Regions from separate parts of the Solibacillus sp. FSL W7-1472 genome, predicted to be linked through region 3. Evidence: predicted binding sites of a transcription regulator. Region 3 holds the regulator's gene; each other region holds the start of a gene.
What was found. The regulator Rex, encoded in region 3, represses fermentation and respiration genes when NADH is low (regulators of the CRP and FNR family bind a similar motif). The targets are predictions, from matches to a motif close to TTGTGAAATATTTCACAA.
Positions count from the first base shown of each region.

Region 1: the regulator Rex is predicted to act here: its motif matches at 3,209-3,226, upstream of yeiL (transcriptional regulator YeiL).
Region 2: the regulator Rex is predicted to act here: its motif matches at 1,109-1,126, upstream of MKY07_RS10175 (DUF1641 domain-containing protein).

Region 1 covers NZ_CP150208.1:2,544,619-2,549,218, reverse strand. Annotated here, with positions in the region: gene MKY07_RS12715 (ATP-dependent RecD-like DNA helicase) at 1-913, shown strand, start outside; gene MKY07_RS12710 (NupC/NupG family nucleoside CNT transporter) at 1,248-2,459, shown strand; gene yeiL (transcriptional regulator YeiL) at 2,514-3,182, opposite strand; gene MKY07_RS12700 (MFS transporter) at 3,287-4,435, shown strand.
Region 2 covers NZ_CP150208.1:2,061,924-2,066,523, reverse strand. Annotated here, with positions in the region: gene MKY07_RS10180 (aldo/keto reductase) at 1-645, opposite strand, end outside; gene MKY07_RS10175 (DUF1641 domain-containing protein) at 1,183-1,611, shown strand; gene MKY07_RS10170 (NAD(P)/FAD-dependent oxidoreductase) at 1,647-2,834, shown strand; gene MKY07_RS10165 (serine protease) at 2,966-3,589, shown strand; gene MKY07_RS10160 (dehydrogenase) at 3,605-4,600, shown strand, end outside.
Region 3 covers NZ_CP150208.1:3,617,754-3,622,353, forward strand. Annotated here, with positions in the region: gene tatC (twin-arginine translocase subunit TatC) at 1-807, opposite strand, end outside; gene tatA (twin-arginine translocase TatA/TatE family subunit) at 825-1,052, opposite strand; gene MKY07_RS18045 (redox-sensing transcriptional repressor Rex) at 1,131-1,766, opposite strand; gene MKY07_RS18050 (ABC-F family ATP-binding cassette domain-containing protein) at 2,012-3,952, shown strand; gene tsaD (tRNA (adenosine(37)-N6)-threonylcarbamoyltransferase complex transferase subunit TsaD) at 4,528-4,600, opposite strand, start outside.

The DNA of each region.
Region 1 (4,600 bases), 1.1 Mb from region 3:
CAAAAAAGGCAAAGTTCCGGATACGTTGACTGCAAAAACAACGGACCGCTCGTTTATACAAGCTGGAGCCGCACAAGTAACGAGTGTTGTCACACAGATTGTAAAAGGTGCACTTGCGAAGGGACAGGCAATTCGAGATATTCAAGTATTGGCGCCAATGTACAAAGGACCTGCAGGCATCGATAATTTAAATAAAGAAATCCAGCAGCTCGTCAATCCGAATGATGGGACGAGAAAAGAACTTGTTTTTGGTGATACGATTTATCGTATAGGGGACAAAGTGCTGCAGCTAGTGAATCAGCCGGATAATAATGTATTCAACGGGGATATGGGAGAAGTAATTTCCATCATCCGTGCAAAGGAAACAGTGGAAAAGCAGGATTTGCTTATCGTCAGCTATGATGGGATCGAAGTAACATATCAGCGTGCTGATTTAAATCAGATTACATTGGCCTATTGCTGTTCGATCCATAAATCGCAAGGCTCTGAATTTCAAACGGTCATTATGCCGATTGTTCGCGGCTATTCGAAAATGCTTCGAAGAAATTTACTGTATACGGGTATTACACGTGCTAAAAACTTTTTAATATTATGTGGTGAGCCGGATGTACTGGCGAGCGGTTTAGCAAAAACAGATGATTTAACACGCTTAACAACATTGAAGGCACGTTTAAATTCAGAATTTGTTGCTGAAGAAAAGATGGAAGCGACACCGGAATTGGAAGAGAAAAAGGCGTCTGTAAGTGAAGTGAAACAAATTCCTTCATCAGAGCAGCTCGGTCTCTTGAATGTTTCGGCTTCACATAAGATCGGGGAATCCCTGCCAAATCACTTAACGGCAGAAACAGCACCATATATTCACCCATTAATTGGTATGGCAAATATATCGCCGTATGATTTCAACGAAGAATAGTACTAGCCATTTCCGTTCATCATTGAATGGGAATGGCTAGTTTTTTTATTTATGGAAAAGTACTATCTAGGATAAATTTTAAAAAATGATGAGTTTATGTTCACGTGTACAGGGAAAATGTTTTTAAAATATAATAAAAGTTTGAAACAAAACGGGACATACTAAAAAAATGATAACTTTTTGCTGAAAAATCAGAACTTTTAAAAGAAACTATTAATTAATATTATTTCTATGGGTATGTTAGTATGAAAAAAACTTATATGACGTCCGAAGTTGGATGTCAGTTATTACAAAATGAAAAGGTTTTCAAAACTAAAGGAGAAGGTGCACATACATGGATTTCGTATGGGGAATCATAGGTATTCTGGGAGTCGTAGCGATTGCCATCGGGTTATCTAGTAACCGTAAAGCAATTCAATGGAGAATTATTATTTCAGGATTAATTGTCCAATTGATTTTTGCATTTATCGTATTAAAATGGTCTTTTGGCCGTGAGAAGCTTATGCAACTTTCTGATGGTGTACAGAAGCTGGTTAGTTATGCCAATGAAGGGATTGTCTTTGTATTTGGCGGTTTAGCAGATCCGGAAAATGTCGGATTTGTATTCGCGATGAGCGTATTAACAATTATTATTTTCTTCTCATCTTTAATCTCTGTCCTTTATTACTTAGGGATTATGCAATTTGTCATTAAGATTATCGGTGGTTTCTTATCAAAAGTATTAGGTACGACAAAAGCAGAATCAGTGAATGCTGCTGCTAATATTTTCGTTGGACAAACTGAAGCCCCGCTTGTTATTCGACCATTTTTAAATAAAATGACAAGATCACAAATGTTCGCGGTTATGACAGGTGGACTTGCATCGGTTTCAGGTTCAGTATTAATCGGATATTCTTTATTAGGTGTTCCGCTTGAATACTTATTGGCAGCAAGTTTCATGGCTGCACCAGCAGGATTGGTAATGGCAAAGTTAATGATTCCTGAAACAGAAGAAGTAAATGAAGATGACTTTAAATTAGAGCGTAATTCTGAAGCGACAAACGTTATTGATGCAGCGGCTGTTGGTGCTTCTGACGGTTTGAAATTAGCAGTAAATGTTGGAGCAATGCTATTAAGTTTCATCGCATTAATTGCCTTATTAAACGGTATTTTAGGCGGCATAACAGGATTGTTCGGTTTTGAAAATGTAACACTTGAAGGTATTTTAGGTTATGTATTTGCTCCACTAGCATTTTTAATCGGTGTTCCTTGGGATGAAGCAGTACGTGCAGGTTCGTTTATCGGTCAAAAATTAATTTTAAATGAATTTGTTGCCTTCTCTAACTTCGGTCCGGTTATTGGCGAGCTATCGGACAAAACAGGCATCATTATTTCGTTTGCGCTTTGTGGTTTTGCAAACTTAAGTTCAATGGGTATTTTAATCGGTGGTTTAGGTGGTATGGCACCGGATAAACGTCCAATGATTGCACAGCTTGCGATTAAAGCGGTTGCTGCAGGAACATTGGCATCATTATTATCAGCTGCAATTGCTGGTATGTTTATTTAATATCATTCAGTATTCAAGAGACTGTGCTAAAAATATTTTTAGCGCAGTCTTTTTTTAGTACGAAATTTCTGCTGCCAGTTTTTCTAGTTCGGAACGATTTGTCAGGATATACCCGCGATTTTGCTTCGTAATATAGCCTGCCTCGCTGAATTGTGCAAGGACAAAAAGCAGGTGGCGATATGATACACCTAAGTAATCACAGACTTCAGTATGTTTTTCTTTATAGAATTGTTGATCCGACGATAGTAAAATGAATGAAGCTAACCGGTTTTCCAAAGGATAGGCCTGGTTTTGCGTATATTTTGTTGTTGCTGTTGTTGCTTTATGACTTAAAAATAGACAGAGCATTTTTAGGAAAACAGGATCTGTCAATAATTTTTCCTTCACTTCCTGAATCGCAATCGCAAAACATACCGACTTTGACAAAGTTTGAATGCCTTTAGAATAGCGTTCGGCGTTTAGGAGCTCCATTTCCCCCATAAACGTTGGGGCTGTAATAAAATCGATGAGCGAAATTTTCCCGTTTTTATGGGTAATATATAATTTAGCTTTCCCTTCGACCATGTAATATAAATAGTCGGGGAAAGAATGCTCATGGAAAATAAATTCACCTTTGTCGAATTCGTACACATTGATATATGGCACAATGTCAAACGAAAAATATTGGGAAATCGGGTATTGTTCGATATAGGGGAGACTTTCATCTATTGGTAACTTTCTCAAATTATAGAGCAACTCCTTCCAATAAAATATGAGATTTCTCACATTATTGTAGTATTTCTCATGTTAATATTCAACTTAATAAATTTGAAAAAAGGATGAAGATTATGAATAATCAGCGTTGGCTCGCGAAAAATTTCTTTATGTTCTTTATTACGTGGGGGATTTTCCTGCCATATTGGACGGGTTGGCTTATTAATGATAAAGAGCTTACGGTTTCGGAAGCGAGCATAATAATGGGTTTTGGGCTGGTTGCAAGGGCACTTTCGACGATGTTTATTTTTCCGTTTGTTTCAAAAGTGATGAGCAACAAAAATGTGCTGATCTTTTTTACTGCAAGTTCATTAGTTGTGACACTGCTATACATACCGATTAATTCATTTGGCGGCCTGTTTTTAATGACATTGCTGTTCAGCGCCTTTTACCCGGCATTACTACCGGCTGTTGAGAGCAGTGCTTCCACATTAATGCAACATGGATCCATCCATTATGGAAAAGCACGTTCATTTGGATCTTTCGGGTTTGTTGTCGCTGTATTGATCATTAGTATGATTAGCGGGATGTATGGTGAGCAAATGATTTTATGGATGATGATTGTAGGATTGGCCGCATTACTCATCATTCAATTTATGCCTGCACCTCAAGTATTAAGTTTAGTGCCGGTAAAAGAAAATGGAAAAACGCTCTCAATGAAAGGGCTATTTAAAGTAAAAAGCTTCATCATCGTATTGTTTGTTGTTATTTTGCTTCAGGGGGCACACGCATCGTACTATAACTACGGCTATATTTATTTACAGGAGCTGAATGTCAATCCGTTTTATATCGGAATGATTTTAAATGTCGCAGTAATATTTGAAATCCTTTATTTTTATAAGGCAGATACATTTTTGACAAAGTGGAAGCCTTCTTCGTTAATGCTCGTTGCTGCAATTGGCTCGAGTGTTCGTTGGATACTAGTTTACGCATTTCCGAATATGCCGATGTTTATCTTATCTCAGGCACTACACGCTCTGTCATTTGCAATGGCGCATTATGCCTTTATCCGCTATATTTCCAAAGCTTTACCGCAAGAGCAAATTCCAAATGCACAGGGGATTTATTCTGCACTTGCAATGAGTTTAAGTGCAGCGATTCTTACACTTTTAGGTGGTGCACTTTATGAAATTGAGCCAGGTTTGGCGTTCTTAGGAATGATTATATGTACAGTGCCTGCAATCCTTTTAATTTTACTGACGAAAAAACGTTTTAATTATTAAGGAATGCCGATTGACAGCACGATGTCTATTTTTTATAATGAAGAGCATAATAAAATGAAAACGATGATGGAACAAGTACGTATGGACTTCGTGAACAGAAAGAGATTTCCCGGCTGAAAAAATCTCCCCGAATAAATACTGAAAGCTACTCCAGAGTGCAGCTAA
Region 2 (4,600 bases), 1.6 Mb from region 3:
TTTTCCATATTTTTCGGCAATTTTTGCAATTGTCGTATCTTCGAGTAGACCCCCTTGCATTAATGGAGCCCAAGCTTCCAACTGAATATTGTGTTCTTTACAAAATGCACGTAATGATCGTTGTTGTAAACGCGGGTGAAACTCTACTTGATTAATGACTGGTGTTACACGAGCAGTTTTCAATAAATCCTGCAGATGCGAGATATTGAAATTGCAAACCCCGATTGCTCTAATTTTGCCTTCCTGATATAGATCCTCTAAAGCGGTCCAAGATTCGGCAAATTTATTTTGACCCGGCCAATGAATTAAATAGAGATCCAAATAATCCAGCCCTAATTTTTCCAGGCTTTCTTCGTAAGCTGAAACAGATTCCTCATAATTTAAACCGGCATTCCAAACTTTAGATGTGATGAATAAGTCCTCTCTATTTAATCCGGTAGAGGCCAGTGCTAATTGTATGCCCTCGCCAACACCCGCTTCGTTGCCGTAAATAGCAGCTGTATCAATGCTGCGATAACCTAGCTCAATCGCATTTTTAACGATTTCTGCCGTTGTATCGTTTTCTACCTGAAAGACGCCAAGGCCCATTGCTGGCATTTCTACCCCATTATTTAATTTGATTGTATCCTGTAAACTAGTAATCATTTATTGATCCTCCAATTGAATAAGTATTTCGTTGCTTTTTTATTATGGATCCACTCGAAAATTAAAAAAAGTACGCACTTTTTCGTTTCATAGCAACGTGGAGGTTCCTATTGAGTCAAATCAACAGTTTAAAGAGAAAGTTTTTTTAGAAAAATAACAGGGTGGGGAATAGAGGAGGGGGTGATTCACTTTTCGTAGTAATGAATTTTTGTTTTCCATCATTTAAATACCTAATTAACCTTTAATAATGATAAGAATCAACTATTTCAATACTTCCAATATTAAAAATAATAAAGGGAAATTTTTATTATAAAATACACAAAAATACGCTAAATACATAAAAATTAAATTTTTTTAAATAATAAAATTACAGAATATTCTTGAATTAAGTTTTTCGGTCGTTTATTTCCGATTTCTAATTGTAACAAACGAATCTTTGTGCTATCGTTGCTTATTGAATGGTATGTGAAAGTTTTTACAATCAGGTATGAAATTTTCGAAAAAAATAATATTAAGTGATGGCAAAGGAGAGTTATTATGTCAGAAATGAATAATCAGCAGGTAGAAAAAGTGGCTGTTACACAAGAGCAATTAGATGTATTAGATCAGTTACTAAAGCCAGAGGTACAAGCTTCATTAACTACTTTAGTAGATAACTTACCAAAATTGGCTGAGATGACTACTTTATTAACAAAAACTTATGAATTTGCGACTAGTGTTGCAACAGACGAAACATTAAAAAATGATACAGTTGCGGCTGTAACAGAAATGGCTAGCCCAGTTGTTGATACTGCAAAATCATTGGCACAGACAGCGATTGAAGCGAAAGACCGTGCTGAAGTTAGCAATGAAACAGTAGGTGTATTCGGCTTATTAAAAATGTTAAAAGACCCACAGGTTCAAGGGGCATTACGTTTTGCTAATGCATTTTTACAAGTAGCATCTGAACGTAAACAAATGAAATAATTTGTATAATCTAATTTTATTGGAGGATTTTTAATATGGTAACTAAAGAAATCGTTATTTTAGGTGCTGGATTTGCTGGTGTATTAGCAGCACAAACAGCTCGTAAATATTTAAATAAAGACGAAGCGCGTATTACAGTTGTAAACCAATTCCCTACACATCAAATCATTACTGAATTACACCGTTTAGCTGGCGGTACAATTGCTGAAGGTGCTGTAGCATTGCCACTTGAAAAGATTTTCAAAGGTTATGACATCAACTTGGAAATCGCAAAAGTAAACAGCTTTGACGTTGAAAGCAAAAATGTAGTACTTTCAAACGGCAAAACAGTACAATACGATACATTAGTTGTTGCTCTAGGTAGCCAAACAGGTTTCTTCGGAATCCCAGGTTTAGAGGAAAACTCTTTCGTATTAAAATCAGTAGATGAAGCAAATGCAATTCGCGAGCATATTGAAGCACGCATTAAAGCATATGCAACAACAAAAGACGAAGCAGATGCTACAATCGTTATCGGCGGTGGCGGTTTAACAGGCGTTGAGCTTGTTGGTGAAATCGTAGACCACTTCCCTAAAGTTGCTGAGAAATACGGTGTTAAATTTGAAGACCTTAAAATTAAACTAGTTGAAGCAGGTCCAAAAATCTTGCCAGTATTCCCGGAAAACTTAATCGATCGTGCAACTAAGTCATTATCGAAGCGCGGTGTAGAATTCATTACATCAACACCTGTTACTGGTGTTGAAGGCAATGTCATTCAATTAAAAGACCGTGAGCCAATCGTTGCAAACACATTAGTATGGACAGGTGGAGTTGCTCCGCTTCCATTAGTCGCTGAATCAGGTTTAGCTGCAGATCGCGGTAAAGCAACAATCAATGACTTCTTACAATCTACTTCACATCCTGAAGTATTTGTTATTGGTGATGCATCAGCACATATTCCAAACCCAGGTGACCGCCCAACTTATGCGCCAACTGCTCAAGTAGCGTGGCAGCAAGGTGAAATTGCAGGTTACAACATTTTTGCGCAAATTAAAGGTGCCGACTTAAAAGAATTCAAATTTACTAACTCAGGTACTTTAGGTTCTTTAGGTCGTAAAGACGGTATTGCTACAGTTGGGGCAAACAACACTCAATTAGTAGGTTTACCAGCTTCATTAATGAAAGAAGCTTCAAATATCCGCTATATGACTCATATTAAAGCGTTATTTGGCCTAGCATATTAATTCATATTAATTAGATTAGACATGCCCGAAAGTCACTTTCTTTCGGGTATGTCTTTTTATTTTACAAAATACAACAAAATTTAACAAATAACTATTATAATGGTAGTAAAGATTGTAAATGAGGTGTGAAGATGAAGGATTTTGATACATCGAATTCGTTATTTATATTAACTGATCAACAGTTGGAACAATTTAAACAGCTTGAGCATTTTGAATACTTTTTCCATTTAATCCGACATGACTTTACACACTTATCTTTTGCAAAAGACAGTGTAAGTGATGTTTGGATTTACTTTTATTTTGAGGAAGAACCGGTCATCAATTCCGAGTATGCCCTCATTTTTTTGTTGCGAAATTTTATATTGAATGAGATCCTTGTCAGTTCGAAATTAAAACGACTGAAAAAAACAACGGTTGGATCTTATACGAATGCTTTAATGGTTTCGGTAATGACAGTCAATTTATTTTTGGATCTTTTGCGTGATGTACTCGAATCATTATCAAAAGAACAATATGATTTATATATGAAATTTGAAAACAGCTCAAAGCAATTATTTAATGATCGCTTCTATGAATACGAACATTATCCAAAAAAGCTCGTCCAAATTGAAACGATAATAATAAAAGATCTGCGCCAGTATTTAGAGGAGAATGCAGCTATATATAATGATTTTAAACTGAAAGTCATTCGTTTTATGGACCAATTTTCAATTATTAAAAGAGAACTTTACGAGCCATTATCTTTGGAAAAATAGGAGGTGTATATAACGATGGGGGAGCAACTTAAAACATTGCAGCTTGACCATTATCGATCACAAACATTTACATCATTGGATGCACATTATGAGGCGTATAGAGTAATGTTCAAATCATTAGTAAAAGAGGGGAACTTTGAAAAGATGAGTGACTTTCTACGTTTTGATAGTGAACCTTTTGTTTTAGCTAATAGCAATCTTAAGATTTTACAACTGTTGTTGGATCAGGAAGAGCATTTTAAAGAAAATCTTAAGGAGTGCTTAGCTCAACTCTATTTAATAATTGGGCACTGCTATTATTTCAGTATTGAATTTGTTCAGGCGAAAAAATATTACAGACTTGCGAGCAGCCTAGCATTGGAAGATGAAAATTATGCATTGCTGTCACTTGCGATGAATAATTATTTTGCAACCCAAATGGACCAATTACCGAAAGAAATCTTTTGGGATATCAGCAAAATACCTGCTGTCTTTTTAAAGATGGGGAAGCCGGAAGATGATCGGTTCTTGCTTGTCCGTTTTATAACACATATTGAAATGTCATTGCAGCTTGGAAAAGTAGATTATGCAGAGAAGTTATTTAATGATTATTTTAAAGAGTATCCATTTGAAAAGTTTTCCCGAATCGATCTCCATGTGCGTGTCCTGAGAGGGAAAATTCTATTTGAAAATGGCCGATATGAATGTGCAATTGAAGTAATGCATAAAGTCCTCCTGCTTTCCATGAAAGCGAATAGCCATAAGGACTTAGTGCAAGAATGCTATAAATATATTACCCGTTCCTACAAGCTGATTAACGAAGAAATCCTCTTAAAAAAGATGGAGCAGTACCAGTCACGTTTTTACCGTAAAATTGAAACCGATAAACGCTATATGGAAAAATATATTAAAACATCCACGACGAACGATTTTGAACTGGATAAAAGCTTTATATCGCCATTACAGCAGTTTCATCTCACGAGTACATACCTATTGAACTCAGTGAAAGATGAGGGGTATACGCTCGTTCTA
Region 3 (4,600 bases):
CTCCATTTGCCGACGCTGCATTTCGAGTAGCTCTTCTACCTGCAGCTCACGCTCTCGTTCCTCTTCTGCTAAAATTCGCTCTTTTTCTGCCACTTCATATTTTCGATAACCAAGACGTGCAATGACAATACTTACTTCATATAAAATAAATAGTGGTATTGCAATAATGATATTCGATACTAAATCAGGCGGCGCGAGCAATACCGAAATCACGATTAATACAAAATACGCATATTTTCGGAATTTCACCATGAGTTTCGGATTAATAATTCCGAGACGTGAAAGAAACAGTGTTACAACAGGCAATTGAAACAGCACCGCAAAAGGCACTATTAACTTAATTAAAAATGAGAAGAATTCATTAATACCGATTGTTTGCGTAATATTCAAATCATTGGATAAATCCGTCATAAAGCGCATAATAAATGGAAATAACACAAAATAAGCAAAGGCTATTCCCCCTATACACAGTGCAAAAGCATACGGAATATATTTCAATGTTGCCTTACGTTCAGCCTCATGCAAACCAGGTGTTATAAAAGCCCATAGCTGGTATAGCAGTATTGGCGATACAATAACGGCAGCTACAATAAATGTAACTTGTAAATACACGGTTAAAGGATCTGCCGGACTAAATGCATTCATCGAAAAACTGGCAGCTAAATCGCTGCGTTGAATGTATCGAATAAGTGGTTTCGCCGTATAGAATCCGACGAAAAGAGCCATCACGAAGAAAATCGCCACGAAAAATAAGCGCTTTCTAAGCTCTTCCATATGTTCAACTACGGTTAATTCTCTTGAATTCATAGCAATACATCCTTATTTTACTTAACTTCGTTTTTTTCGTTCTCTTTATGTTCAATCACTTTTTTCTTTGTATCAAAATCGTCGTCGTCGTCCGTCAAGCCTTTCGTAGCGCTACGGAATTCACGTAAAGTTGTCCCCATTGCACGACCTAATGATGGCAATTTTTTGGGACCGAATATTAGCAAAGCAATCAGTCCAATGATTATTAGGCTCACAGGTGTAATCGCATTTAAATGTACAATCACTATAGCCACCTCCTCTATTATTATGTATATTTTACATTAATTAACTAGAATTTGCTATTTATAGTAATGAACATTTTGTTACTTACCTGAGTTTCGTACTAAATACGTAAGTGCCTGTAATTCTACCGATAGATCTATGTTCATCACTTTAATCGTGTCAGGAACAGATAATCGTACTGGTGTGAAATTTAATATACCTTTTGCATTTATTTTAACGAGTCGGTCTGTCATCATTTGTGCTGAGCGGGAAGAAACCGTTAATATTGCTAACTCCGCGCCAAATTCCTCATACATTTCCTCCAAACGATCTGGATGGAATACTGGAATATCACTTATCGTCGTTCCTTCCATCGGTGCTTTCGAATCAAATGCAACAACGATACGCGTGTTGTGATTTTTTTGGAAGTTATACTTTAGTAAGCCATTCCCCAGATTCCCGACTCCTATTAATGCAACATTCATTACCTCGTCCTGGTCTAAAGTTTGTCGGAAAAACTCCAGTAAGTACTGGACATCATATCCATACCCCTTTTTACCGAGTGCCCCAAAGTAAGAAAAGTCACGTCGAATCGTAGCAGAATCTATTTTCATCGCATCACTTAATTCCTGTGAAGAAATACGCTTTTTACCTTCAGTTGCGAAGTTTTTCAAAAATCGATAATAAAGAGGAAGTCTTTTTGTTGTTGCTTGTGGAATTTTTACTTCTTGTTTCACACATTCTCCTCCTATGTACATTGGGAAATCTTTTTCAAGTAATGCCTCTGTATAACGTGTCGAGATGACCTGCTCGATTTGATCAAGTAGTTGTCGCCAAGCGATATGGCACGCTTAACATAAACTCCACTCTTTGTGCAGAAGCAAGTTAATCTTACTAAACAAGGAGCGACAAGTAAAGTATCCATCGTTGCGTACAATGTTCCCATCCATTAAACTAAATAGGAGAAACTGAGGTGTAAACAATGATTGTCTTACAAGTAAATCAATTATATAAATCCTTTATTACAGATGAAATATTAAGCGGTGTAAAATTAGAAGTTCAGCACCGTGATCGTGTGGCATTAGTAGGGCGAAACGGTGCCGGCAAGTCCACATTATTAAAAATAATTGCCGGACAAATGAGCTACGACTCTGGTGAAATTATTATTCCAAAAGATATTCAAGTCGGCTATTTGGAGCAGCATGCAGGTATCGACTCTGAACTTTCAATTTGGGACGAAATGATGACAATTTTTGCAAACTTGCAAAACCAGGAACAAACGCTGCGTCAACTTGAACAGCAAATGGCCGATCCTGCCATTTATGAAGATAGCGAACAATATGCACGTATCATGGCAGAGTATGACCAGTTGCAGCATGATTTCAAAGATGCAGGCGGTTATCAGTATGAAGCCGATACCCGTTCTGTTTTGCATGGTATGCAATTTTTCCCTGAAGATTATCAAAAGCCGATTCGTTCTCTATCCGGGGGACAACGGACACGACTGGCTCTCGCAAAGCTTCTTTTATCAAAGCCCGACCTCCTTATTTTAGATGAGCCGACCAACCATCTTGATATTGAAACACTATCATGGCTGGAAGGCTATTTAAAAGGTTATGATGGAGCTATTTTAATCGTCTCACATGACCGTTATTTCCTAGATCAGGTCGTGTCGATCGTTTATGAAGTATCCAGAACAAAAGTGTCGAAATATGCAGGGAACTACAGTGCTTATCTAGATGAAAAGGCGAAGAACTATGAACGTGATTTAAAAATGTATGAACGTCAAATGGATGAAAAAGCCAAGCTCGAAACTTTTATTCAAAAAAACCTTGCCCGGGCTTCAACTACAAAGATGGCACAGTCACGTCGCAAAGTGTTGGAAAAGACTAGTTGGATGGAATCTCCTGATGGCGATGAAAAAAGTGCCAACTTCGGCTTTACAATTGAGCGCCAAAGCGGAAATGATGTACTGTCGGTGGATGATTTAACAATTGGGTTCACGAACAAGGCGATTTCCGAAAATATTGGAATGCGTGTCTTTAGAGAAGACCGTATTGCACTTGTCGGTCCAAACGGTGTTGGGAAATCTACTTTATTGAAAACAATCGTTCAAGATATCGAGGCACTTGCCGGAGATATCCGTTACGGTACGAATGTGCAAATTGGCTACTATGACCAGGAACAGGCGAAACTTCATTCAAATAAACCTGTTCTTAATGAACTTTGGGATGAATGGCCGTTATTAAATGAAAAGGATATCCGCAACATCTTAGGCCGCTTCCTTTTTAGCGGGGATGATGTATCAAAAACAGTGAGCTCCCTATCTGGTGGAGAAAAAGCACGTCTTGCACTTGCAAAATTAATGATGCAAAAATCAAATTTCCTAGTACTTGATGAGCCGACGAACCATTTAGACTTGGATAGTAAAGAAATATTGGAAAATGCTTTAATTGATTATCCTGGAACATTGCTATTCGTTTCACATGACCGTTATTTCATTAATCGTATTGCCACTAAAGTTGTTGAACTATCAAGCACGGGTTCGTTCGAATATTTAGGTGACTATGATTATTATGTTGAAAAGAAAGAGGAACTTGAAGAATTAGCTGCAATGAAAGCAGCAGCCATTGAAAAAAATACGACTGAATCGACCGTTCAAACAAAGTCTACATCGATGATTGATAAGGACGCGAAAAAAAGAGAACGTCAAATTCGTCGTGCTATTGAAGATATTGAAAAGCGGATGGGGGCTTTAGATGAAAAAATCGCCGTCTTTGAAGAACAACTTTGTGATCCTGCCATTTTTTCAGATCATGAAAAGACATTATCGATTCAATCTGAGCTGAATGATTTGAAAGAACAGCATGAAACATTTGAAATGGAATGGCTTGAACTAAACGAAGAGCTCGAACAGCTATAATTTTGGAGTGTCCATCAACATATGGGCACTCTTTTTTTAGAGGCAGACGAAAAGCTTGTTTCTCCAAAAACTTATATTTTGTATTGCTATTGTATAATATTAACCCTTTCTATCATCCAATCTACATAATAATCATATATATAGGTCAATACGCCAAATTTCAACAAATTTCTCCACAATTTTATTCACAATATAAATCTAGTAATATCAACATATCAACATAGTTTTCCACATTATCCACATTTAAAATCAAAGTTATGCACATTGCTGTGTGAAAAAGACACTACTATATATAGATAAGTCACATGTTACCCACAAGTTATTCACACTTTGTGTATAAGTACGCATGTTCGCAAGTTTTTTTGTGGGTATTTAATTTTATCTGTGGATAATTTTCAGAAAAGTTGAACAGTCAATAAAAACTTGTTATAAATGAGATTTATCCATCATAAATTACTAGATTCGACTTTTTTATATTATTGAAAGAAAACAAATTAAATAATTTTTTATTTTCTCTATAAAAAAAGCATGGTGAAAGGATATACTGCTACATCCTTTCACCATGCTTCTATACCCTATTTCCAGCTCATGAGCTCCATCCCAGGTCGCCCATTCATTGCTAAATTCCCACGAATCCCTGCTTCATAC